Regions from separate parts of the Marinobacter sp. UBA2688 genome, predicted to be linked through region 1. Evidence: predicted binding sites of a transcription regulator. Region 1 holds the regulator's gene; each other region holds the start of a gene.
The links. The regulator sigma-54, encoded in region 1, starts transcription at its own class of promoters, with help from an activator protein. The targets are predictions, from matches to a motif close to ANTGGCATNNANNTTGCTNT.
Positions count from the first base shown of each region.

Region 2: the regulator sigma-54 is predicted to act here: its motif matches at 3,857-3,876, upstream of flgA (flagellar basal body P-ring formation chaperone FlgA).
Region 3: the regulator sigma-54 is predicted to act here: its motif matches at 4,232-4,251, upstream of B3M52_RS10710 (PEP-CTERM sorting domain-containing protein).

Region 1 covers NZ_DELU01000007.1:109,305-116,892, forward strand. The annotation lists gene B3M52_RS01875 (KdsC family phosphatase) at 1-320, shown strand, start outside; gene lptC (LPS export ABC transporter periplasmic protein LptC) at 321-911, shown strand; gene lptA (lipopolysaccharide transport periplasmic protein LptA) at 994-1,527, shown strand; gene lptB (LPS export ABC transporter ATP-binding protein) at 1,505-2,230, shown strand; gene B3M52_RS01895 (RNA polymerase factor sigma-54) at 2,383-3,909, shown strand; gene hpf (ribosome hibernation promoting factor) at 4,034-4,342, shown strand; gene ptsN (PTS IIA-like nitrogen regulatory protein PtsN) at 4,438-4,908, shown strand; gene rapZ (RNase adapter RapZ) at 4,937-5,818, shown strand; gene B3M52_RS01915 (HPr family phosphocarrier protein) at 5,826-6,095, shown strand; gene mgtE (magnesium transporter) at 6,208-7,569, shown strand.
Region 2 covers NZ_DELU01000010.1:215,984-223,571, forward strand. The annotation lists gene B3M52_RS05710 (sodium-dependent transporter) at 1-819, shown strand, start outside; gene B3M52_RS05715 (MFS transporter) at 824-2,014, opposite strand; gene B3M52_RS05720 (CheR family methyltransferase) at 2,024-2,851, opposite strand; gene B3M52_RS05725 (chemotaxis protein CheV) at 2,893-3,825, opposite strand; gene flgA (flagellar basal body P-ring formation chaperone FlgA) at 4,024-4,728, shown strand; gene flgM (flagellar biosynthesis anti-sigma factor FlgM) at 4,907-5,233, shown strand; gene B3M52_RS05740 (flagella synthesis protein FlgN) at 5,241-5,711, shown strand; gene B3M52_RS05745 (hypothetical protein) at 5,754-6,491, opposite strand; gene B3M52_RS05750 (peptidylprolyl isomerase) at 6,733-7,350, shown strand; gene mnmC (bifunctional tRNA (5-methylaminomethyl-2-thiouridine)(34)-methyltransferase MnmD/FAD-dependent 5-carboxymethylaminomethyl-2-thiouridine(34) oxidoreductase MnmC) at 7,380-7,588, shown strand, end outside.
Region 3 covers NZ_DELU01000022.1:119,959-127,546, forward strand. The annotation lists gene B3M52_RS10690 (DUF1441 family protein) at 1-247, opposite strand, end outside; gene B3M52_RS10695 (hypothetical protein) at 434-778, opposite strand; gene B3M52_RS10700 (hypothetical protein) at 785-2,974, opposite strand; gene B3M52_RS10705 (hypothetical protein) at 2,974-4,101, opposite strand; gene B3M52_RS10710 (PEP-CTERM sorting domain-containing protein) at 4,280-4,828, shown strand; gene B3M52_RS10715 (DUF2570 family protein) at 5,024-5,425, opposite strand; gene B3M52_RS10720 (hypothetical protein) at 5,422-5,631, opposite strand; gene B3M52_RS10725 (hypothetical protein) at 5,624-5,992, opposite strand; gene B3M52_RS10730 (M23 family metallopeptidase) at 6,022-6,429, opposite strand; gene B3M52_RS10735 (hypothetical protein) at 6,686-7,204, opposite strand; gene B3M52_RS10740 (hypothetical protein) at 7,234-7,497, opposite strand.

The DNA of each region.
Region 1 (7,588 bases):
GCATGAATGACCTCGGCATCCCACACCTGATGCAAGGCCGAGAGGACAAGAAAATCGCCCTGCGGGAACTGGCGGCACGGCTGGAGATCGCGCCACACCAGATTGCCTACATGGGTGATGACCTGCCGGACCTGCCCGCAATCCGTTACGCCGGACTGGGCATAACAGTACCCAACGGCTACTGGCTGGTGCGCCAGCACGCGGATTTTTGCACGTCGGCCGCAGGGGGTAGCGGCGCGGTCCGTGAAGCCTGCGAACTGCTGCTCTGCGCCTGCGGGCAGCTCAACGCAAGCCTGCAACCCTACCTGGAGCAGGACTGAATGGCCGCTGAAGCCCTCTTTACCCGGCCCTGGGTACGAACCCTGGGGCTGGCTGTCACGATAGTGGCACTGTTTTTCCTGCTCTGGCAAAGTGACGAGTCATCAGAGCCGGTGGATGCCGCCGCGCTGAGAGGCGAATCGGAACCAGACGGTTTCGTGGTCAATGGTCGCTATCTGTCTTTCGACGAGACCGGGCGGCTTACCGCACACTTCGAAAGCCCACGTATCGAGCAATTCGAGGCCCGCAACGAAACCATTATGGAATCGCCGAATGCGACGCTCTACGGCGACCCCGGCAACGCACCCTGGCAAGTCCAGGCCAACAAAGGCCAATTCATGGAAGCTGACGACCTGGTCCACTTGACGGGGGATGTTCGGGTGTCCCAGCAAGCCCAAGGTGGGCGCCCCCTGACATTAACCACGTCAACGCTGACACTGGATAACACAGAGCGTACTGTTTACACAGACGCCCCGGTGGAACTGACCGACTCGTTCAGCCTGACCCGCGCAACCGGCATGAAGGCATGGATTGATGACCGAATCCTCGAACTCGACTCTGACGTGGAAGGACGCTATGAGACCGGCAAGTAAATTCATGCCCAACCCTCACCGCAATAGGCACCAACCGGTGGCATCGCGCCCGGCAGTCTCAGCGATTGTCCTGGCGCTGACAATGACCGTGGGCATGCCGTTCGCCGCGGCCTTTGATCTTGAGTCTGACCAACCCATCAGGGTCAATGCCGACAACGCGCGGCTCGACGAAGGCCAGGGCATTGCAACCTATACCGGCTCGGTTGAAATGAGCCAGGGCGATGCCAACCTTATGGCGGACAAAGTTGTACTCCACCGGGATGTGAATGGCGTCAGCCGCATTGAAGCCACCGGTACCCCGGCACGCTACCGCCAGCCTGCCATGGAAGGCCAGGGCGAAACCGACGCCCGTGCGCTAACGATCACCTGGTCCGCCTCCGACAACCGGGTTACCTTTCAGCGCGAAGCTGTGATCGAACAGGGCGGCAACCTGTTCCGGGGCGACGTCATTCATTATGACAGCGCCGAACGCGTGGTGACCGCAGAAGGCTCTGCTGACCAGGGCGATGGCAGCGGTCGCGTCGAAATGGTCATCCAGCCGCGCGGCAACGCCGGTAGCAATCCAGATAACAACCCTAACGGACAGGACATCGATGGCAGTTCTCAGGGCCAGTAACCTCGCAAAAAGCTACAAACAGAAGAAGGTCGTCATCGACGTTTCCCTGGAAATTCGCAGTGGCGAGATCGTCGGCTTACTCGGCCCCAATGGCGCGGGCAAAACGACGTGTTTCTACATGATTGTTGGCCTGGTTCCCGCCGACAACGGTCGAATCACCATCGACAATCAGGACATAACGCCGCTGCCCATGCATGGTCGTGCCCGCAAGGGAATCGGGTACCTGCCCCAGGAAGCATCCGTGTTCCGCAAGCTTACCGTACGCGACAACATACTGGCGATCCTGGAAACCCGCCGCGAACTCAAACGCGCTGACCGGGAGGCCAAGTTAGAGGAACTGCTTGAAGAGTTTCACATTACCCACATCCGCGATAGCGTCGGCATGGCCCTGTCAGGCGGCGAGCGACGACGGGTGGAAATTGCCCGGGCGCTGGCGATGGAGCCGGCGTTCATCCTGCTGGACGAACCCTTCGCCGGAGTCGACCCGATCTCGGTGAGCGACATCAAGCAGATCATCCGACACTTGCGGGACAAGGGTATCGGCGTACTGATCACCGACCACAACGTGCGGGAAACCCTCGACATCTGCGAGAATGCCTACATTGTCAGCGGCGGCCACATCATTGCCTCTGGTAATTCGGACGATATACTGGCCAACCAGCAGGTCAAGGAAGTGTATCTGGGCAACGAGTTTCGCCTGTAGTACACTCGGCAAAGAACTTGCTTGGTGCGGCAAGTAGCCAGCATACAAAGAGTTTTTGTGCAACCTGGGCTCCAGAAAGCGCCCTGATGACGTAAAGAGAGAGCCTGAGTGACGGAAGAGAGAGACCGAGTGACGGATCCTGAACCATGGTTATGAAAGCCTCACTACAGTTAAAGCTGGGCCAAAGCCTGACCATGACGCCCCAGCTGCAACAGGCTATCAGGCTTCTGCAGCTCTCCACCCTGGACCTCCAGCAGGAAATCCAGCAGGCATTGGAATCCAACCCAATGCTGGAAACCTCCGAAGACGACGACAACCAGAATCCGGAATCAACGGACAGTGACAACGAGTCGTCTGAAACGGCGTCAACCGAGGAATCCAACACCGCTTCAGACACCGCTACTGAGTGGGACGAATCCGAAAACGGACCTGACTGGTCATCAGAAACGGACAGTCCCGACACCATTCCCGATGATCTTCCCGTCGACACCGCCTGGGATGACATTTACCAGTCAGCCCCCGCGTCAGCAGCCCGTAACGACGACGAAAACGACCACGACTTCGAAACCCGTAACTCCCCCACCGAAACGCTCCAGGACCACCTGGAATGGCAACTGAACCTGACGCCCATGAGCGAGCGGGATCAGGCCATCGCCCATGCCCTGATGGATGCGGTTGATAACCACGGCTACCTGACCTCTCCGCTTGAAGAAATTCATTCAGGCATGGTGGACGAATCCGACGAAGACCCGCTGGAACTGGACGAAGTGGAAGCCGTTCTTCATCGCCTGCAGCACTTCGATCCACCCGGCGTGTTCGCCCGTAATCTGCAGGAATGTCTGCTGATCCAGCTGAATCAGCTGCCCCCGGAAACACCCTGGCTGGCTCAGGCGCGACTGGTGATTACCCACTACATAAACCTGCTGGGCAACCGTGATTACGCCCAGCTGTTACGCCGCAGCCGCCTGAAAGAAGAGCAGCTACGGGACGTTCTGGCACTTATTACCGGGTTAAACCCCCGTCCCGGCGACACCCTGGATCAGGCCGAGCCAGACTACGTCATCCCGGATGTAATCGTGCGCAAGCACAATGAACGCTGGCGCGTGGAACTGAATCCTGAAATTGCACCGCGCATTCGTGTGAATGCAAGCTATGCTTCTCTTATAAAGCGTGCGGACAGCAGTGCTGACAACACCTACCTGCGGGACCAGTTGCAGGAGGCAAAGTGGTTCATCAAGAGCCTGCAGAGCCGCAACGAAACCCTGCTTAAGGTGGCCACGCGCATTGTCGAGCACCAGCAGGGATTTCTGGATCATGGCGAGGAAGCCATGAAACCATTGATTCTCTCGGATATTGCCCAGGCGGTGGAAATGCACGAGTCGACCATTTCAAGGGTCACCACCCAGAAATACATGCACACGCCGCGGGGCATATTTGAACTTAAGTATTTTTTCTCGAGCCATGTCAGTACCGACGAGGGTGGAGAGTGCTCATCCACGGCAATCCGCGCGATGATCAAGAAGCTGATTGCAACGGAAACTCCGAAAAAGCCATTGAGCGATAGCAAAATTGCAGCCATGCTAGGAGACCAGGGTATCAAGGTGGCTAGACGAACCGTGGCCAAGTATCGCGAGGCAATGCACATTCCTCCGTCCAACGAGCGAAAGCGATTGGTGTAGGAAGCGTCTGTTCCCGGCCTCACGGGGAGAGCCCTTTCCTGAAAGTATACCGCCTGCAGCATAACGCTGTGGCACACAGCCGGTATCCTAACGGGTGCCGGCAAGCTGAAAACAGGAGAAGCCTATGCAACTCAATATTTCAGGCCATCACGTAGAACTGACTCCCGCACTGAAAGATTACGTATCAGGCAAATTTGAAAAGCTTGAGCGGCACTTCGACCATATCAGCAATTGCCAGGTTACCCTTGAGGTGGAAAAAGTGCGCCAGATGGCGGAAGCTACGCTTCACGTGATAGGTGGTGAGATTCACGCAAAGGCCGAAAACAGCGATATGTACGCTGCCATTGATGGACTGGTAGACAAGCTGGACAGGCAGATTCTAAAGCACAAGGAAAAGAACGTAGACCGGATGCACGGGAACGGCGCCCGCTAGGACGACGCCCCCGGCATGACAGTTAATCGAGCTGCGGCACTGGCTAACCATGCAACACGTGCCGCAGCCTTTTTTTACGGAAATGCAGTCGATTCATGACCGACACATCCCTGACTATCGAGAACATTCTCGCGCCGGAGCTAACCCTTTGCCGGGTGCCTGCCTCTAGCAAAAAGCGGGTTATGGAAACCATTGCCGAGCAGATCCAGCAACACGACGCTTTGCTCAGCGACACCCAGATATTCACTAATCTGGTCGCACGGGAGCGACTGGGGAGTACGGGTATCGGACAGGGCATCGCGATCCCCCACTGCAGACTGGAAGGGCTGGATCACGTGGTTGGCGTTTTGCTGACCCTGGAAGAAGGCGTTGCGTTCGATGCTATCGACAACCAGCCGGTGGACCTCGTCTTCACCTTGATTGTCCCCAAGGAAGCCACCAGCGAGCATCTTGAGCTTTTGAGCCAACTTGCTGAGAAGTTCAACGAACGTGCATTCTGCGACCAGCTGCGTCAGTGCACTGATGCAGGCTCTCTCTATCGCCGGATGACAGCCGAAACAAGCTGAACAACTCCACATCCAAGGTGAACGGGCTATGAAACTGATCATCGTCAGCGGCCGATCAGGTTCCGGGAAAAGTACCGCGTTACATGTTCTGGAAGACCTGGGCTTTTACTGCATTGACAACCTGCCCATTGGCCTCCTGTTCCCCCTCACACAGGAAGCCACCAACCAGAACTCTCCCAGCCGGCTGGGAAAGATGGCGGTCAGCATCGATGCCCGTAACCTTTCCGGAGAATTGAGCAACTTCGAGGATATCTACCGCAGCCTTCAGGATACTGGCGTAACCATCGAGATCATCTATCTCGACGCCGATGAACAGTCTCTTCTGCAGCGCTTCCATGCCACGCGCCGAAAGCATCCACTGAGTGATGACAAGACCTCCCTGAGGGAGGCCATCGGTAACGAAAAGAAGCTTCTGGAGCCGCTGTCCAAGCTGGCAGACCTCTACATCGACACCACGGGGCTGTCCATGTACGAGCTCCGGGATATGGTAAAGCAACGAGTCGCGGGCAGGCGCCACCAGGAACTGGCACTGCTATTCCAGTCATTCGGATTCAAGCACGGCGTGCCGTTGGATTCGGACTATGTGTTCGATGTGCGCTGCCTGCCCAATCCCTATTGGGACACCAGCCTTCGGCAGTTTGTGGGCACCGACCAGCCGGTTATCGATTTCCTGGAAAAGGAGCCGTTGAGCCGTAAGATGGTCGAAGACCTGACCCAATTCCTGGAAAACTGGCTACCCTCGTTCGCAGACAGCAACCGCAGCTATATGACCATATCCATCGGCTGCACCGGTGGCCAGCATCGCTCGGTTTATATCTGCGACCAGCTCGGCCGCTATTTCTCGGGCAAATACAGCAATGTGCAGGTTCGCCACACCGAACTGCCCCACCTGCAAAGCAGGGAAAGCTGAACCGCCTATGATCCGCCGCCCCATTACCATCATCAACAAACTTGGGCTCCATGCCCGGGCCGCAGCCAAACTGGTGGGCAAGGCATCTGAATTCGACAGCAGCATTCAGATCAGCCGCAAAGGGCGACAGGTGGACGCCAAAAGCATCATGCCAGTCATGATGCTCGCCGCCAGCCAGGGATCAGAGGTAGAGCTGATTGTAGACGGTCCGGATGAGTCCGAAGCTGTCGATGCGCTGGTTACGCTGATCAACGACTACTTCGGGGAAGGCGAATAACCACCTCCACACTGGACATCCTTGCCCGTCTACGGCATTCACCTACAACTCTTCCTCACCTATGTTGCCTAACTCCGCTATAATACGAGGGTTTTCTGACCGTGGGTGATCCATGACCGATATTCTGGAGAAAAGCCAAGCGCGCCAACGCCTTCGCTCCCTGAGCGAAGCGCTGGACAGTGGCGCCCTGAAACAGGTTGCCCGCATCCTGAATGGCGGCCTGAGCCCCAGTGACATCGCCCACCTGCTGGAGTCATCACCACCCCGCCAGCGTGCCCTGCTCTGGAACCTGGTCGACAAGCAGCTTGAAGGCGAAGTCCTCCAGTATCTGAATGACGATATCCGAGGTTACTTCCTGAGCCAGCTGAACGCTCAGGAACTGGCTGACATCATCGAGGATTTCGAGTCGGACGATCTGGCCGACTTACTGCAGCAGTTGCCCGACACGGTCATCCAGGAAGTCCTGGACACCATGGACGAGCAGGATCGCCAACGTGTCGAAGAAGTCCTCTCCTACCCGGAAGATACCGCCGGCGGCCTGATGAACACGGACACCATTACGGTGCGCCCGGACATCAGTATCGACGTGGTTTTGCGCTACCTGCGCCGTCATCGCAACCTGCCGCCGATGACGGATAGTCTTATCGTGGTCAGCCGACGCGACGAGTTCATCGGCATGTTGCCTATCACCAAAATGCTCGTATCCAACCCGGCGGCAACCGTGCGGGAGGTGATGGACACGGACATCGAACCGATACCGGTTACGCTGTCCGACACCAAGGTGGCAACCCTGTTCGAACGGTACGACCTGATCTCAGCACCCGTGGTCAGTGAGGAAGGCCGACTCCTGGGCCGAATCACCATCGATGACGTGGTTGACGTTATTCGCGAAGACGCAGACCACTCCCTGATGAGCATGGCCGGTCTTGATGAAGACGAAGACACCTTCGCACCGATTCTGAAGACCACCCGGCGCAGGGCCGTGTGGCTGGGCATCAACCTGCTTACGGCCTTTACCGCTTCGGCCGTGATCGGGCTGTTTGAGGCGACCATCGAAAAGGTTGTGGCGCTGGCGGTATTGATGCCCATCGTGGCATCCATGGGCGGCATTGCCGGCAGTCAGACCCTGACCCTGGTCATCCGCGGCATGGCCGTGGGACAAATCAGTGGCGCCAACGTGGGCTGGCTGCTAAACCGCGAATTTATTGCGGGTGCCCTGAACGGATTGCTCTGGGCAGTGGTGGTTGCGTCAGCGGCAACCCTCTGGTTCAGCGACATCATGATTGGCGCCATTATCGCCGCCGCGCTGATTATCAACCTGATCGCTGCGGCACTCGTGGGCACCGTGCTACCTCTGTTCCTGAAGTCCCGCAACATTGATCCGGCACTGGCCGGTAGCGTTATACTGACAACGGTCACGGATGTGGTCGGCTTTATGGCCTTCCTTGGTCTGGCGACGATATTCTACGGATAACCTGTATCCGACAACACGG
Region 2 (7,588 bases), on a different contig from region 1:
GCCCTGTTCGTGCTCCTGCTGATTGTCGTGGGCTATGCAATGACCACTGGCCACTTTGGTCAGGCCGTCGCCTTCCTGTTCCAGCCTGACTTCTCAAAGCTCACCACTTCGGGCGTTTTGGTTGCCCTGGGCCACGCGTTTTTCACGCTCAGCCTCGGCATGGGTGTCATGATGGCCTACGGCTCCTATCTGCCAAAAAACATCTCCATCGCCAAAACCTCCGTGACTGTCTCAATCATGGATACCGCCGTGGCCTTGCTGGCCGGGCTGGCTATCTTCCCGATCGTATTCGCCAATGGCCTTGAGCCAGGTGCCGGCCCCGGCCTGATTTTCCAAACCCTGCCACTGGCGTTCGGACAAATGCCCATGGGCAGCCTCTTCGGTACGCTGTTCTTCGTGTTGCTGATCTTTGCCGCCTGGACATCCGGCATTTCCCTGCTGGAGCCGATTGTTGAATGGCTTGAGGAACAGAAAGGTATGAACCGCACGGTGAGTACCGTCGGGGCAGGCATCGTGTGCTGGTTATTGGGTGTGGCCTCCGTGCTTTCGCTAAACCTGTGGTCGGACGTGACACCGCTGGGCATGTTTGCGATGTTCGAAGGCAAAACCATCTTCGACCTTCTGGACTTCCTGACCGCTAATATCCTGTTGCCCCTGGGCGGACTGCTGGTCGCCGTGTTTGTCGGCTGGACAATGTCTCGACAGGCGCTGGAAAGCGAACTGGGCATGTCAGCGGGCACATTCTCGCTCTGGTATCGCGTACTGCGTTACTTCACGCCCGTTGCTGTAGCCATCGTCTTCGTCTACAACCTGGTATAAACATTCAAGCGGGATGCCGGCCCCTATTCTGGGGCCGGCTCATCAGCCAAACGGCCATCAAGACACCGTGTAACACCAGGAACGGTATGGCAATCAGCAACAATCCATTCCAGTCAAACGCCGCCAATACCGCACCAGCACTCAGTGCAGCTGTCGCCTGCGAGCCGAATACCATCAGGTCGTTGAGCCCCTGAACACGGAACCGCTCCTCATCGCGATATCCCTGCGGTAATAGCGTGGTGCCGCCGACAAACAGGAAGTTCCAGCCTACTCCCAACAGGATGAGTGCAAACAGGTAGTGGTGAAAGCTGATACCGCTGAACGCCAGGGCCACACACCCCAGATAGGCCAGCAATCCCAGCCCCATCATCCTCGGAATACCCACCACACGAATGAACCAGCCACTGATCAGCGACGGCAGATACATGGCCATGATGTGAATCTGAATGACCCACTTGGCATCTTCAAGCGGGTGGTCGGCCACTTCCGTCATACTCAGTGGTGTTGCCGTCATGATAAAGCTCATGAGGGCATAACCGATGGCCGCGGAACTGATCGCCGCCCAAATGACCGGTTGCCTCAGGATGTTGGCCATTGGACGACCGCCCTCCCCCAAGGCTTCCCGTACTCGCTCCCCGCTGGCGCGGTACCCGAAAACCAGTACGACCATGGCAACCACCTGCACGGCACTCAATGCAAGCCAGCCGCCCATGAAAGGGTGCTCGGCTTGGCCTCCACCGCCCAAAAGCGCAATTTCCGGCCCCAGCCACGCCGCTACGAGGCCGCCTAAAAGCACCCTGGCTGCTGCGGAGCCAGCCATCTCGGGCGCTACCGACTCCATGGCCGCAAAGCGGTATTGGTGAACCACCGCCAGCCCGGTTCCGCCCACAACCGCCGCAGCGCACAAGAACGGGAAACTCGCACTCCAGGCTGCCAGCGCACCGAACAACCCGGACACCGCACCCGCCAGCGTGCCAAGCAACATAACCGGCTTGCGCCCCAGGCGTTCCATCAGCCACGTAGCAGGCTTTATAGCCAGGACCGTTCCAACTACCACAAGGCCCACGGGCAAGGTTGCCCACTCAGGTGATGGCGCCAGAAGACGTCCGTGAATGCTTCCGATAAAGACGATGAAAGGCGCTGTACACATGGCAAGCGCCTGGGCGGCGACCAGTATCCATACATTGATCGGCATTGGGTGGGCCTATTTCTTGCGGTAGATGATCCCTGGGTGGCACTGCACCATTTCGTAGAGATGAGGCAACCCGTTCAGCGATTCCGATGCTCCCAGTATCAGGTAACCACCGGGATTGAGAGTGGCATGGATACGGGTCAGGATGTCCTTTTTAAGCTCTGCCGAGAAGTAGATCAGTACGTTCCGGCACATAACAATATCAAACTTCCCGAGCATGTAGCGTTCAAGCAGGTTCAGCTCCCTGAACTCCACCATGCTCTTGATTTGCGGTCGGATCTGCCAACTGCCATTCATCGCAGGGGTGAAAAACTGCTTTTGCCGCTCGGGTGACAGGCCCCGGCCAATGGCGATCATTTCGTACTCGCCACGGCGCGCAACCTCTAGAACGCTTTTGGAGATGTCGGTGGCGGTGATCTTCACATCCCGCAGCCTACCCGGCCGCTGGCGACGAAATTCTTCAATAATCATCGCTACCGAATAGGGCTCCTGGCCTGTCGAACAGGCTGCAGACCAGATACGAAGTGACTGCGCTGATTTTCTGTCGCCGAATTCCGGCAGCAGCTTTTCCTGCAGGATGCGGAACGGGTGATTGTCCCGAAACCAGAGGGTTTCATTCGTCGTCATCGCGTCGATCACGACTTCCTTCAAACTGCTACGTCCGGTTCGCTTCACGCGATCCAGCAGATCACCCAGGGTTCTCAGCTCGTTCTCTTCCATGATCCGCCGCAGACGGCTTTTTACCAAATACTGCTTGTTCTCCCCGAGCAAAATGCCACACGCATCCTGCAGGAATGATTTAAAGGCCTCGTATTCCTGTGGCGTTATTTCAGCTTTCATTGGATCTCATTATCGAGTGAGTCGGGAGTAACGGAGGAGCGTCACTGCTCGCGGTCAACAATCTCCATGACCCTTTCAGCCAACTCATCGGGGCTGAACTTAGCCATAAAATCGTCAGCGCCTACCTTCTGCACCATCGCCTTGTTGAACACGCCACTCAGGGACGTGTGCAGCATGATAAATACATCCTTGATTGCAGGCTCATTTTTACACTTGGTGACCAGAGTGTACCCGTCCATTTCCGGCATTTCGACATCGGATATGATCAAACACAGGTGATCGATGGCGCGAGAGCCATCTGCCGTAACTTCTTTTAGGTAATCCAAGGCCTGCTTGCCATCATTTTTTGTCACCACTTCCATACCGATAGCCGTGAGGCAACGCTCGATCTGACGTCGGGCCACTGCGGAATCATCCACGACAAGCACTGGCAGATGACCGGGCACCCGCTCTGAACTGCGGTTGCGAACGTCTTCGGTGACATCTTCCTCAAACGGCGACACTTCAGACAGGATCTTTTCAACATCGATAATCTCAATCAGCTTGTCTTCAAAGTGCGTTACCGCTGTCAGGTAAACGTCTTTGCCCGCCCCCTTGGGTGGCGGCAGGATGTCTTCCCAGTTCATATTCACGATGCGGTCGACACCAGCCACCAGGAAACCCTGGGTTTTTCGGTTGTACTCAGTAATGATCACGAAGCTGGTGGCCATCTCTTCCTTGGGAATACCGGGAAGCCGGATTGACATACCAAGGTCAATGATTGGGATAGTCTCGCCACGAATATGGGCCACGCCCCGAACCATAGGGCGACTGTTCGGCAACGATGACAGCCTGGGGCACTGCAACACTTCCTTGACCTTGAAGACGTTGATGCCGTACATCTGCCGGCCACGAAGGCGAAATAACAGAAGCTCCAGACGATTCTGGCCCACCAGCTGGGTGCGCTGATTTACACTGTCCAATACCCCTGCCATCGTTTATATCTCCCACTCGAAACGTCTTGCTGCCGGCACGCATCTTGCTGCGTTATTCTAAAAAGTCGCGTGGAACCGGCTATGTGCCGGTTTATTGACTCACTCGATAGGCTTAACGGCCGAATCCGGAAATCATTAGGATATTCCTGAACTCGGGGCTTTACCCGGTTAATGACAGCATAGGACAAACTGCCGCGTATGCGCATTACCAATTTCGCCATCATATTGTTATTCGCCGTAACAGCCGGCCCGGCAATGGCCTCCACGACCACGTCCGAACAAATTCAAAGCAGCGCGGAACAATTTCTGGAGGCATTTTCAGAGGCTCAGGCAAACGAAGGCTTTACGGTTTCCCACGATACCGGCCAACTCGACGCACGCCTCTCGCTCGCAACCTGTGATACCCCACTCAGCGTATCGTTCAGCGGCGACCCCTGGAGGACCACCCAACCCTCGCTACTGGTTTCCTGCGAGGGCGAGCGCCCCTGGCGCATGTTCCTTCCGGTATCCGTCACGATAACCGGTGAAGCCATGGTCGCCGCCCGCCCCCTGGGGCGCGGCGAACGACTGACAAAAGCAGCAATACAGTCGGATAACGTGGTGGTGAATTCGATTCGACGGGGCGCAATAACCAATGTCGACCAGTTAGTGGGCATGGAAATGCGCCGCGGCGTGAACGCCGGTACCGTATTTACACCGGATTTGGTGCTGGCTCCGGCAGCGATCGAACGCGGAGACCATGTTATCATCAGCGCCCGCAGCGGAAATTTTTCGGTAAACTCAAGGGGTAAGGCCCTGGCCAGTGCCGGGATTGGAGAACAGGTTCTGGTTGAGAACCTCTCGTCCTCCCGCACCGTGCGTGCCCGTGTGACTGCTCCCGGGCATGTCGAGATTCCCATGTAACCTCGTTCCCGGCATTGATTCACCGGAAACGGCAATCTGTTGCCGGTTTTTTTGAAAGATGACAAGAGTGTCATTTAACTCTTGCAAAAATCGCTAAAGAAACGTCAGGCCATGCCGATAGACAGGTATGAAATTTTGGAGCCGCCCAACGCGGCCGACCAGTTAAGCAGGTAACGTTATGTCAGTTGACTTTAATGGAATAGGCCCAGGCCAGGTCAACACCCAGAAAACCACGGCCGATAAATCTTCCGCTACCCAGAGCACTCAGCCCTCTACAGCTGAGCAGGCAAAGACCCAGGCGCAAGGCGCCCGTGGCGAAAATGTCAATTTGAGCAGCCAGGCGAAGAACCTGAAACAGCTCGAACAAAAGCTCGGCAGTTATCCGGAAATGGACGATGACCGTATCGAGCAGATCCGCTCTGCCCTTGAAAGCGGCTCCTACAAGGTTGATGCGGAGAAACTGGCCCAGAAAATGCATGAGATGGATGAAAGCATTTTCGGGTGAGTAGATCATGGCCGCAATTGATGAACTGAAAGACCTTTTATCTCAGGATATCCGTCAACTCGAATCCCTGGCGGACGTCCTGCAGCAGGAAAAAGCCTGCCTTTCCACATCTGATATCCGTAAACTCGAATCACTGACTGGCGAGAAAAACACTCTGTTGGGTCAGATTCGCGAACGGGCCAAACTCAAAATCCGCCTTCTGGTGTCGATGGGGTTTCGACCTGAAAACGGAGCACCCTCACGGTTTATTCTCAGCGCCGGCCTGTCAGATGTTTACGACTTGTGGCGGGAGGCCGACGAACGCCTTAAGACCTGTCACCAGTTGAATAGCAATAATGGGCGGGTTGTCAGTCACCTTCAGAAGCGCCTTTCACGTCTTACTGATATATTCCGCGGCGTTTCCGGGCACCAGACCCTCTACGGTGCTCAGGGCGAGCAAAAGGCCGTATCACACCGTACCGTTCTGGCGAGCGCCTGACGGCTTCTGGGCTCCGCAAACGTCGGAGCCCAACGCATCCCATCAGCGAGTATAGATCGTCATCTGTGAATCGGGATGGAAGCGGATATTGTCGAGTGCAATGTTCCCCATGGACGGTCCCTGACTGCCGCTGACCCGTATATTGTCCATGCGGATCTGTTCGATCCTTTCCGGGAACGCCAGGGTGAGTCCGCCATCATCACGAACCGTGTAACGGGGAACATCATCCCGATAATGCACACCGGATATCGTAAGATCAGAATCCAGGAAGTTCAGTACCGGCACGAAAATGTTCGCTGTTAGTTTCAGGCCTTCGATGACATCCGGATCAACCTCTCCTGTCCCGTCGTTACTTCCGGTCATGGCAGATACCGTGGCGATACGATCCAACAAGGATTGATCACCCTGCCCCGACACGCCGGCCATCTCGTCATCATTAAGCGGCGCCAAACCGGCACGCTCGTACAATTGCGCGGCGTCCGTAACGTCTCGTGAATCATTCGTGGTGCTGCCAGCGGCAAAACTGACCAATGGCTGAAAAGGCAATACCGCCATAGTGACCAGTGCAGCCGCGTTGCGGTAACGGGATTGGTGCTTGAGAACCCGATGCAACTCGCGCTCGGTAATCCAGCCGGACTGTATAAACACCTCGCCGAGCCGTTGACCGGTCTCATGCTGTAGGCGCAGGCCCTCTTCCAACTGAATTTCGGAAAGGTATCCCCGGTTTATCAGCAACCGACCGAGACGGGATTTTTCTTCGAAGCCCTGACGGATTTTCAAGGTATGCCTCCAATAGCTTCACAGTGATTGCCGTACAACCTGGCCCGGTCAGAGTGCATCAATGCCACTGATGCGATAAAAGGTTAGCTGATAGTCATGAACTCCGCAGGGAATATGCCCGACTTGACAAGTATTATCTGCTAACATCCTGCAACAGACTGGATTCATGGGAACAGTATCGCAGCAAACATTCCCGAAGCTACCTACTATTCCCTGAACTAACTACGTGAGCCATTATAGAATGACAAATTTCGTAAAACCGTTTCGTTATGTGATGCAAATCGCTCTATCTGTAACCTTCATGCTGGGTATCGCCAACTGCCTGGCGGCAGAAGGGCAACAGAATGAGCTGCCCCAGGTGATTATTGAAACCAGCGAAGGTGCCATTGAGGTGACTCTGCGCCCGGACATCGCTCCCGAGACCGTTGAGAATTTTATTACCTATGCCAAAAACGGGTTCTACGAGGGAACGCTGTTCCATAGGGTCATTCCAGGTTTCATGATCCAGGGCGGCGGTTTTGATCAGGATCTAAACCAGAAGCAGACCCGTAGCCCCATCCGGAACGAAGCCAGGCCAACCGCCAAAAACCTTCGCGGAACCATCGCCATGGCCCGCACAAGCTCACCGGACTCCGCCACGTCCCAGTTTTTTATCAACCTGACCGACAATGATTTCCTGAACGCAGGTGTCCGCGGCCCGGGCTACGCGGTATTTGGCAAGGTGACAGGGGGAATGGGTGTTGTGGATGCCATCGCCAGCAAGAAAACGGTGAGATCCCGAGGCATGGCGGATGTACCCCAGGAACCCGTCATTATTCGTAGCGTTTCGGTCCGGCAAACCGATACCGCGGCAGAGTAGCCCATCAAGCCTACTGACCGGATACGACGATTGTGACTGACCCCAGGCTACCGTCCATTGAAACCGCCGACATTGATTGGAGCAGTGGCGCACCCCGCTGTCGCCGCTTTGGCGATGTTTACTTCTGCAGCGAGAACGGCCTTGAAGAAGCGCGGTATGTGTTTATCGGCCAGAACCGGCTTCGCGAACGTTTCTCCTTATTGCCCGCAGCCTCCTCCTTCGTCATCGCGGAAACTGG
Region 3 (7,588 bases), on a different contig from region 1:
CCTTTCGATCGGAGGGAGGATACTTGGACGGATCCTCGTCAGGGTCGTAATAGACCTGGTCCGCGTAGATCGCCGGTGCCGCATCCTTCAACGCGTATGTTGGATACCCCCCCTTCTTTCCGGCCGGGCTTATCCCTGCGTCTTCGATCCTCCGGGCGATCGTCTTTCGATCCATCCCGAAGGCTCGGGCGAGCTGACTGATCGACCAGTTGTAAGCATCAGCAATGCTGTTTACTTCTCCGGCCACTATTCGTTACCTGCTGCTTTTAATAACCAGACAGAACAGAATCAACTCATTGATTAGTAAATGGTTATAACCGGCGACTGGTGAGGCTCAATGTGGGGCCAAAAATTTCGCGAAAACCGCGTGGTTGCTCCGGCCCCGCGGGCTGGCCAGAGGCCCAGGGGCCCCGCCGTTCTGCACCAATATGGGTCACGCCGTCACCGTGAACTGACAGCTGGCGGTTGCCACACAGCGGATCGCAGTTACAGTATTCGACATAGCGCTGGCGGCGTACGCGGATACATCGCCGTCATCCCAGGGCTTAGCGTCCGCCGTCCCATCATTTACCTCAGAGACACTTCCTTGGGTGTACTCCACCCGGGCGGTTCCGGAGGCTGGCTCAACACTCACCAGAAGTTCGTCGAAGCTCGCTGGAAGAATGACCCACTCCCCAGTAGCTGCGTTTACGGTTTCAGTGTGGCGATACCGCTGGCGGGCTTCCGCGTTTTCCTGGAACTCGGTATCGGTGGTGTCCGGAGAAAGTGTTATCGCCATGAGGAATCACCTAAATAGATTTTTGAAAGTAGATTTTTTGTTCGCCCGGAACAGCGGCCTGAACAAACCATTCCCAGCAGCCACGATCTCATCAACAACAGTCAGCACCGCTTGAGCCTCAACCGCCACATTCCCCGCCGCATCCTGCCCGTTCAGAGTCATGGGGTAGGTATCGAGCGCCAGTTCTGGAAGCTGCTGGCTCCATGTACCACCGGAGGGGGTTGGGTTGTAGGTAACGCTATTGACTACCAGGGTGAGGCTTGTGGCATCCCCTGCACTGCCATTAACCACCGGAGTGATGTCTGTGGTCGTCAGGGCGTTGATGGAGACAACAGGCGCTACGCCATCCACAAGGACGCCAGAGGTATCGCCAACGCTGTTCAGCGTCAGTGTGGCGTTGTTGCTTGAGACATCCTGTAGCGTTCCGCCTTCCAGTGTGAGGCTGGATACAGCAATGCCGTTGTCGTCTTCGTCACCAGCCTGCACTGTGTAGGTGAACACCAGGGCGCTTGAGCCGCTACCGGATACGTAGTCGGCCTGGCGAGACGTCCCACCTATATCAAGGTTCAGCGCCGGAGTGCCGGTGACCGTAACGGCCTCATCCCAATTGACGGTAAAGCTCAGGTCGTCGCCAGTGGCGTAAGTGCCAGCAGTTGGCACGCCCACGCTTTGGGTAACCGGCCCCGTCACATCGGGCGGCTGCTGGGTGCTGTTGTTCGTTACCGCCTGCCCGCTGAGCGTTGCCAGATCGTTTGGTGTGGCCGCCTGATCCTGGAAGCCGTCTCCGGGCTGCGTGTAGCCAATGGTCAGCGTGTCTTCGTCGGTCAGTGTGCGTGATGGCGTCAGGTTGACAATCGTGTCGTCTGTGCCGTCTACCGACGCAGAGCTGGCAGAGACGCCTGCAAGGCTGATGGTCCAGCCGCCAGATCCGCCTGCGCCAACCTGCATGGATTCGGACATCTGTACGGCAATGTTATTGCCCGCCGTTGGTACAGAGGCGCTTGAGATGGTGGGGGCGGTTTCGTCCGTGCCATCAACGGTCGCCGTCGCCTGAAACGTTCCGGTGGCGCCCGACTCTGGCACAAAATACTTCAGGGTTGCTGTGGACTCTCCAGCAGCAACTTCGGTGCTGTGGAGTGCAATGTCGTTGAGTTCGTCTTCCGCCGCGTCCATGGCGGCCCAATCGACGACGACCACGCCGGAATCAAAGTCAGTTACAACGCCCCACTCTACCGGGCCATCTGTGGCGAATGCAGTATCGAAGAATGCTGAGTTCGCGTCAGGCTCCCCGTGCGTGACCAGCTCATAGGGGTAGCTGTTGGCGTAGCTAATGACTGTGCTGGCTGTCGTGCTGTCCACAGATACAACCAGGTCCGCAGTGTCGTCATCAGCAATCAGCGGAGCGGTGTAGCTGTAGGTTGATCCGCTGACCAGCGTCAGGGTGCCAACGTCTGTTCCATTGAGTGTGGCGCTAACCGGTGCGGCACTATTGTCTGCGAGGGTGAATTCAGCCGTATCGCCTTCGCTGGTGATATCGTCTGCGGCACTAACAGATGGCCCTGATGCAGCAGGATTAAAAACGGCCAGTGCGCCAACGGGGTCCGTCTCGCTGGAATATCTCAGCCCAAGCGTCTCCGATCCTGCCGCGCTCAACACGCCAGAAATCGCCGAGCCTTCATGCCCTGCTGTAGTTTGCGCGTGGTCAACCGTTACTGTCGTTGTTGTGGCAGATATAGTGGACGACTGGTTCAGCGTATCAGCCGGCGAGTTGGAGCCTGCGCCAGCAACTAGAACACCACCATCAACGCCGTTAAACGTTATATCGAGGTCGAACAGGCTCACGCCAACAGCGGAATTGAAGTTATTGACGGGAGTAGCCTGATCAATTCCGCCAAGAGTGTAGACAGCCCCGGTAAATGCATCGTGGACCTGCCCGTCCCAATCAACCGCTATAACACTTGAGCCTGCGGGTATTTGCGACTCCAGTATGTAGTAAACCCCGCCTTTGGCCGTCTCGGTGTCGCCCGTATAGGCTGCCCGAGTCATTGCAACACCACCAAAGGTTATGCCGACAATTTCACGGCTTGAGAATGCGGATTCACCCGTACCGGCAACAACAACCGCCCTATTGCTTCCGGCGACGGCTGTGTAGGAATCGCCCTCCTGTATTGCGAGCTTGCCAAGAATCGATGCCATTAGAGATCGACCCCCGCAATAAAGCTCATATCTTCGTCATACACCAGGATTGCCTTTCCTGAATAATCGGCGAACGTGCCTTTCCAAAGCTTCAGCGTTGCTGTTTGGGTCCCGCTCACAGAAACCACTCTTAATGGCCAGAACAGGCCAGCAGAGGCAGGGTTAGAGTTGTCGGACAAAAAGAAGTGCGTTCCGTTGAGTTGCCAGTATTGGTCGGTTCTCTGAAGCAGAATATTTGTGGTGTTGTCGCCATTGTTTCCAATATAATCCTGAATGGATGCAAACCGAGGGCGCTCCGACTCAGAGCTGCGGACGGTGTCGGTTCCAACATCACCACCCGAATTTGTCATGGTAGAGTCCATGACAATGCCGGCGTCTCCTTCCTTCTGCGTGACCTTAACCATAAGGCCATCTGACTGATCCGGGGTGTTGATCTTCCAGAGCCACCCGTGGTTAAACCAACCATCGCCGTGTTTGGGTACGCTGGTATATAGAGATGCCGCAGCCCCATCATTACCCTCGTACTCCACAATCCGAGATCCAGAGCCCGCCGGGGTTGTCTCGGCAATATAGGCTGAGTTGTGACCAGCTCCGCTGAGGTTGATGTACGCCCGGATGCGCTCCTGCTTCCATTGGAAAGATGCATTAGGCACGTCGCCATCCGTACATCTGACCCGGGCAAACATAAAGATAGCGTCGCCAGCGGCGATAGCAGCGCCATTATCCCAGTTAATGAACCCGGCGTTGAAATCTGTGCCAAGTGACGGAATCAGCGTTGATTCTAAAACCTTTATCTCGCCAGCCGTTTTAACGAATCGCTTTTCGCTGCCGACGCCAAATTCATAAGTGATCGTCTCGCCATTAACACTAACAGATTGGGCCATCGGCGTATCATCAGATTGGCTGTACAACCAGCCTTCGCCAAACCCAAGCCAGGCCGACTTTGACGGGGCGGAAAACGTATAAGTATCAGTCGTTAAAACGATCTCGTTCTGATCACCCAGGCCGCTTGATGCCGACCAGGCAAGGGCGCTCGTGCCACCCGAGCTGCCGCCTCCGCCGCCATCCAGGGACAATACAAGAGCCCTCGCTGCTGCAACGGACAGGGGAGAGTCGTTAGTTGCCATATCTCAGAACCTCAACTCTTTCATGGGTGCAGTCATTGGCGGGCTCAAGAAACTCTCAATATCAATTCAAGGCGTCAGCTTTCGTTACACACAAGCTTCAGCTCGACCTGTAACTAACTGTTTGCATTGAGTAGGCATAAATCGTGCTTTTGGGAATCACCAATACACGGAGGTGCATATGACTTATCTACAAAAATTTCTTCTGCTGCTATTGCTCAGCGCTTCAGCCAGTAGCCACGCCTCGCTTTTGCGGTATGACATGACCTTTAGAGCGTCCAATCCCGAAAACAGCATTGATGGCGAGGGGTATTTCGTTGCTGATACTGAGCTGAACGCTTTGGTCCGGGCTAGGTTCACGTCAACTTATTTTGACGTCCTTTTCACAGGAACGAACCCGCTAACGTCCAACGAATACTATTATTTCGGCCACGTTGTAGAGGCCCACGATATAGCGGACCCCGCATCGGGAATCGTGTTCAGCCCCTTATTTCTAATCAGGGCGCCTGAAGGAGATCGCGAGTTTGCCAGCAACCTTCACAATCACGAAAATGGCGAGTTTTGGGGCTCACTCATCGTTCCGCTTGCAAGCCTTCCGCCTGGCTCTCAAAGATCCTACCTCGACCTGGACTTTCAGATTGGTCAACCCTATTCAGTGATGGAGCCAGCCACCCTGCCACTGCTATTTCTCGGCCTGGCCGCTATCGGCATCAGGCGACGATTCCGCTGACCAGTTGCGCAGTTCGGTTTTGTCGATGCGGGAGATCCAGGGCATCAGTCACTCTCCAAGGGTCGGTCACTCCACGCCTTAATATCGGTCTTGTCGCCTTCACATTTGCCGGCAACGGTCTTCAGTTGCTCGGCCCAGACTGGACACCAGTCAATGCGCCTGGGTGGCGCCGGTAGTTGACGGGGAATCAGGTACTCAGCGGGTACTGGCTTCTTCTTTATTTCGGTCCGGGTCAGCCACTGTGCCGGCCCGCATCCGCTCATAAACAGCATCAGGCCACAGATAATCAGGGCCGCTACAAGGCGCATCTTTTACCAACTCCTTCAACTCGCTTTCGGTGGCGGCAAGTTGGTCGCTTAGGTCTTTTTCGCGCTGGTCGCGGATGACGGCTTGCTGGTCGCGCCAGCGTATATCTGCCTCCAGCCTGGCTATTTCGGTCTGGTTCTGTTCGTTGGTGACCTTGGCCTGGTTGATCGCCTGGGTAAGGTTGGCGTTTTCTTCGAGTAAGGTATCCCGCGACTGCATCAGGGCCCAGATCGTGCCGGCCATTAGCAGGATGACGATGCCTGCACCGCCGATGACGTACTTGTTAATCATTGGTCGCTCGGCTTGCTGCGATACAAGGTGATCACAGTTGCCAGAATGCCGATGACGCCGGTTACGATGGTGGCCACTGCCCCACCGCCAATGACTTCCATTACCTCTGGCTCAGTCACGCGCAGGACGACGATAGAGATCAGCACGCAGGCCCATATCAAGACCAAGCGCGGGATCAATCTGTGTCGTTTCAGAAAGTCAGGCATCACGTTGTTCCTCGTCACTCATCCGGCGCTTCAGTAGCTCAATCTCGCCCTTCATGCCGGCCATCTTGGCGTTGCATTCGTCGCGTTCACGCTGCATCGCCTCACGGTGTTCTATCGCTTGAGTCTTCAGGGCGCTATCGAGATCCGTGACCAGCGCGTTCAATCGGTTGAGCTCTGCCGCCATGTGCTCGGCAAACAACGCTTCCCGCTCCTTCAGGTCCGCATCGCGGGACGTTTTGCCAAGCAGCATCAATTTCACGAACGCCAGCGCGGCGAAGCACATCGTTGTAAACACGACGCCCAGGAAGGCCCAAACGCCATTTACATCCGAAAGCTGGGCTTGAATAGAACTCCAGGGCATTCTCTCGTCTCGGGTCATATGGCTCGGATTTACGCCCGCTGCGCGAGCATGACAGGAGTGGGGTCGATGAACTCGCCGTCAGCGTTCTTGATTTCAAGGTGAACGTGCGGCGTGATACTGGAATAACGGGGCCGCAGATCTTGAGCCTCGCCGATAATGGTGTTTTTGCTGACGTTCTGGCCTTCCTCAACCATCGGATCAACGTAGAAGACGCGGAAGGCATAGCCCTGGTCGCTGATCTCGACGTAGCGGAAGCTGAGATCGTCGCCGTAGGGATAGCCGAGCTTTGTAACTGTGCCGGCGATGGGTGAATGCACCTGGGTTTTCGGCCTGCAGTCCTTATCGATGCCGTGATGCTTTCGGGTGCCGCGTGACGCGAGGTAATGGCCGCAGCCATGGCCGTCGCACTTTCTGTCAGGCATTTCGTGCAGGTGCATGGCGACCTCCAGAAATAAAAAAGCCCGCAACAAGGCGGGCAATGGGTCATGCGTGGTTATGGCTACTGAGTTAGAAAGAGGGCGCCAAGCTCACCGAGCGGCTATGTGTATGCACCGGCCAGGCCGCACGTTGTATCTGGTTCGGGCACAAAAAAACCGCCAGCTCGGAGCGAGGGCGGTTTTTTGGGGGCAATTCGGTAATCTAGGGAAATTGTGCTATTAACCGCGCACGATGTCAACATGTTGTGTTTTCTGCCTATGAAGCCTTCCTGGCAATGCGCTCGAGCGACCGAATTTCAATGTCATCCAGGTAGCGCATGATGTCGGTGAATGGATCGTTCAATCCGTATTTCCGGTACGTGGTTTCGGGTATGCCGCTCATCCTTGCCCTGCTCGCCGCTGATTTATCGGCGTTGCCTGAGCCACCGCACCCTTTACAGTCCGCTATCTTCGAGTCGACTGTTTTGCTGCCCGTACCCTTACAGGAACGGCACCTGGTTGCGCTCACGAATTCCTGAACCATGGCGAGGCCGATCTTGTATCGAATACCTGCATCGCAGTCAGCCCAGAACCGGCTCTTATCGCACATCAGATCCTGAATCTCATTCAGTGCAGCCAGGGCGCTATGTATATCATCGCAATACTTGGCCATTATCAGATGCATGTGCAGCGGTTCAAGGCCGGAGCATGCAGCTGCGATGTCAGTTCTGGTCAGTTCCGGAATGCCGCCGAAAATCATCCCGGCCTGCAGCCCTTTGGTTGTCAGTCTTGCCATTAGATACGCCGCCTTGTTTGAGCTCACTGTTACCCCCGCAACACATTGAAGATTTCCCGAACCTCTTTCTCGTCATCTTGCTCTTTCAGCCAGGCCTCTAGTTCCTCCCGGCTTATCTGTTTTTCCCTGTACTCGCCCCACTTGCTGCGGGCCTTGGTTTCGGTTGGTATCGGTGCGAACCCTTCAAACCTAGCCCCGAAGCGGTCTCTGCAACTCCTGGCCGCTTCTGCAATGCTCCCTTCGGTAAGCATCGTTGCTCGCTTGCCGTCTACGATGGCAGTCAGTTGGAGCATGGTTTACCCTCGCTGGGTGGGCTACTTGCTGATCCTGGTAGCTGCTCCAGTAGCCTGATCACCTCGTTCGGGTCCAGGGGCTTGCCATCTC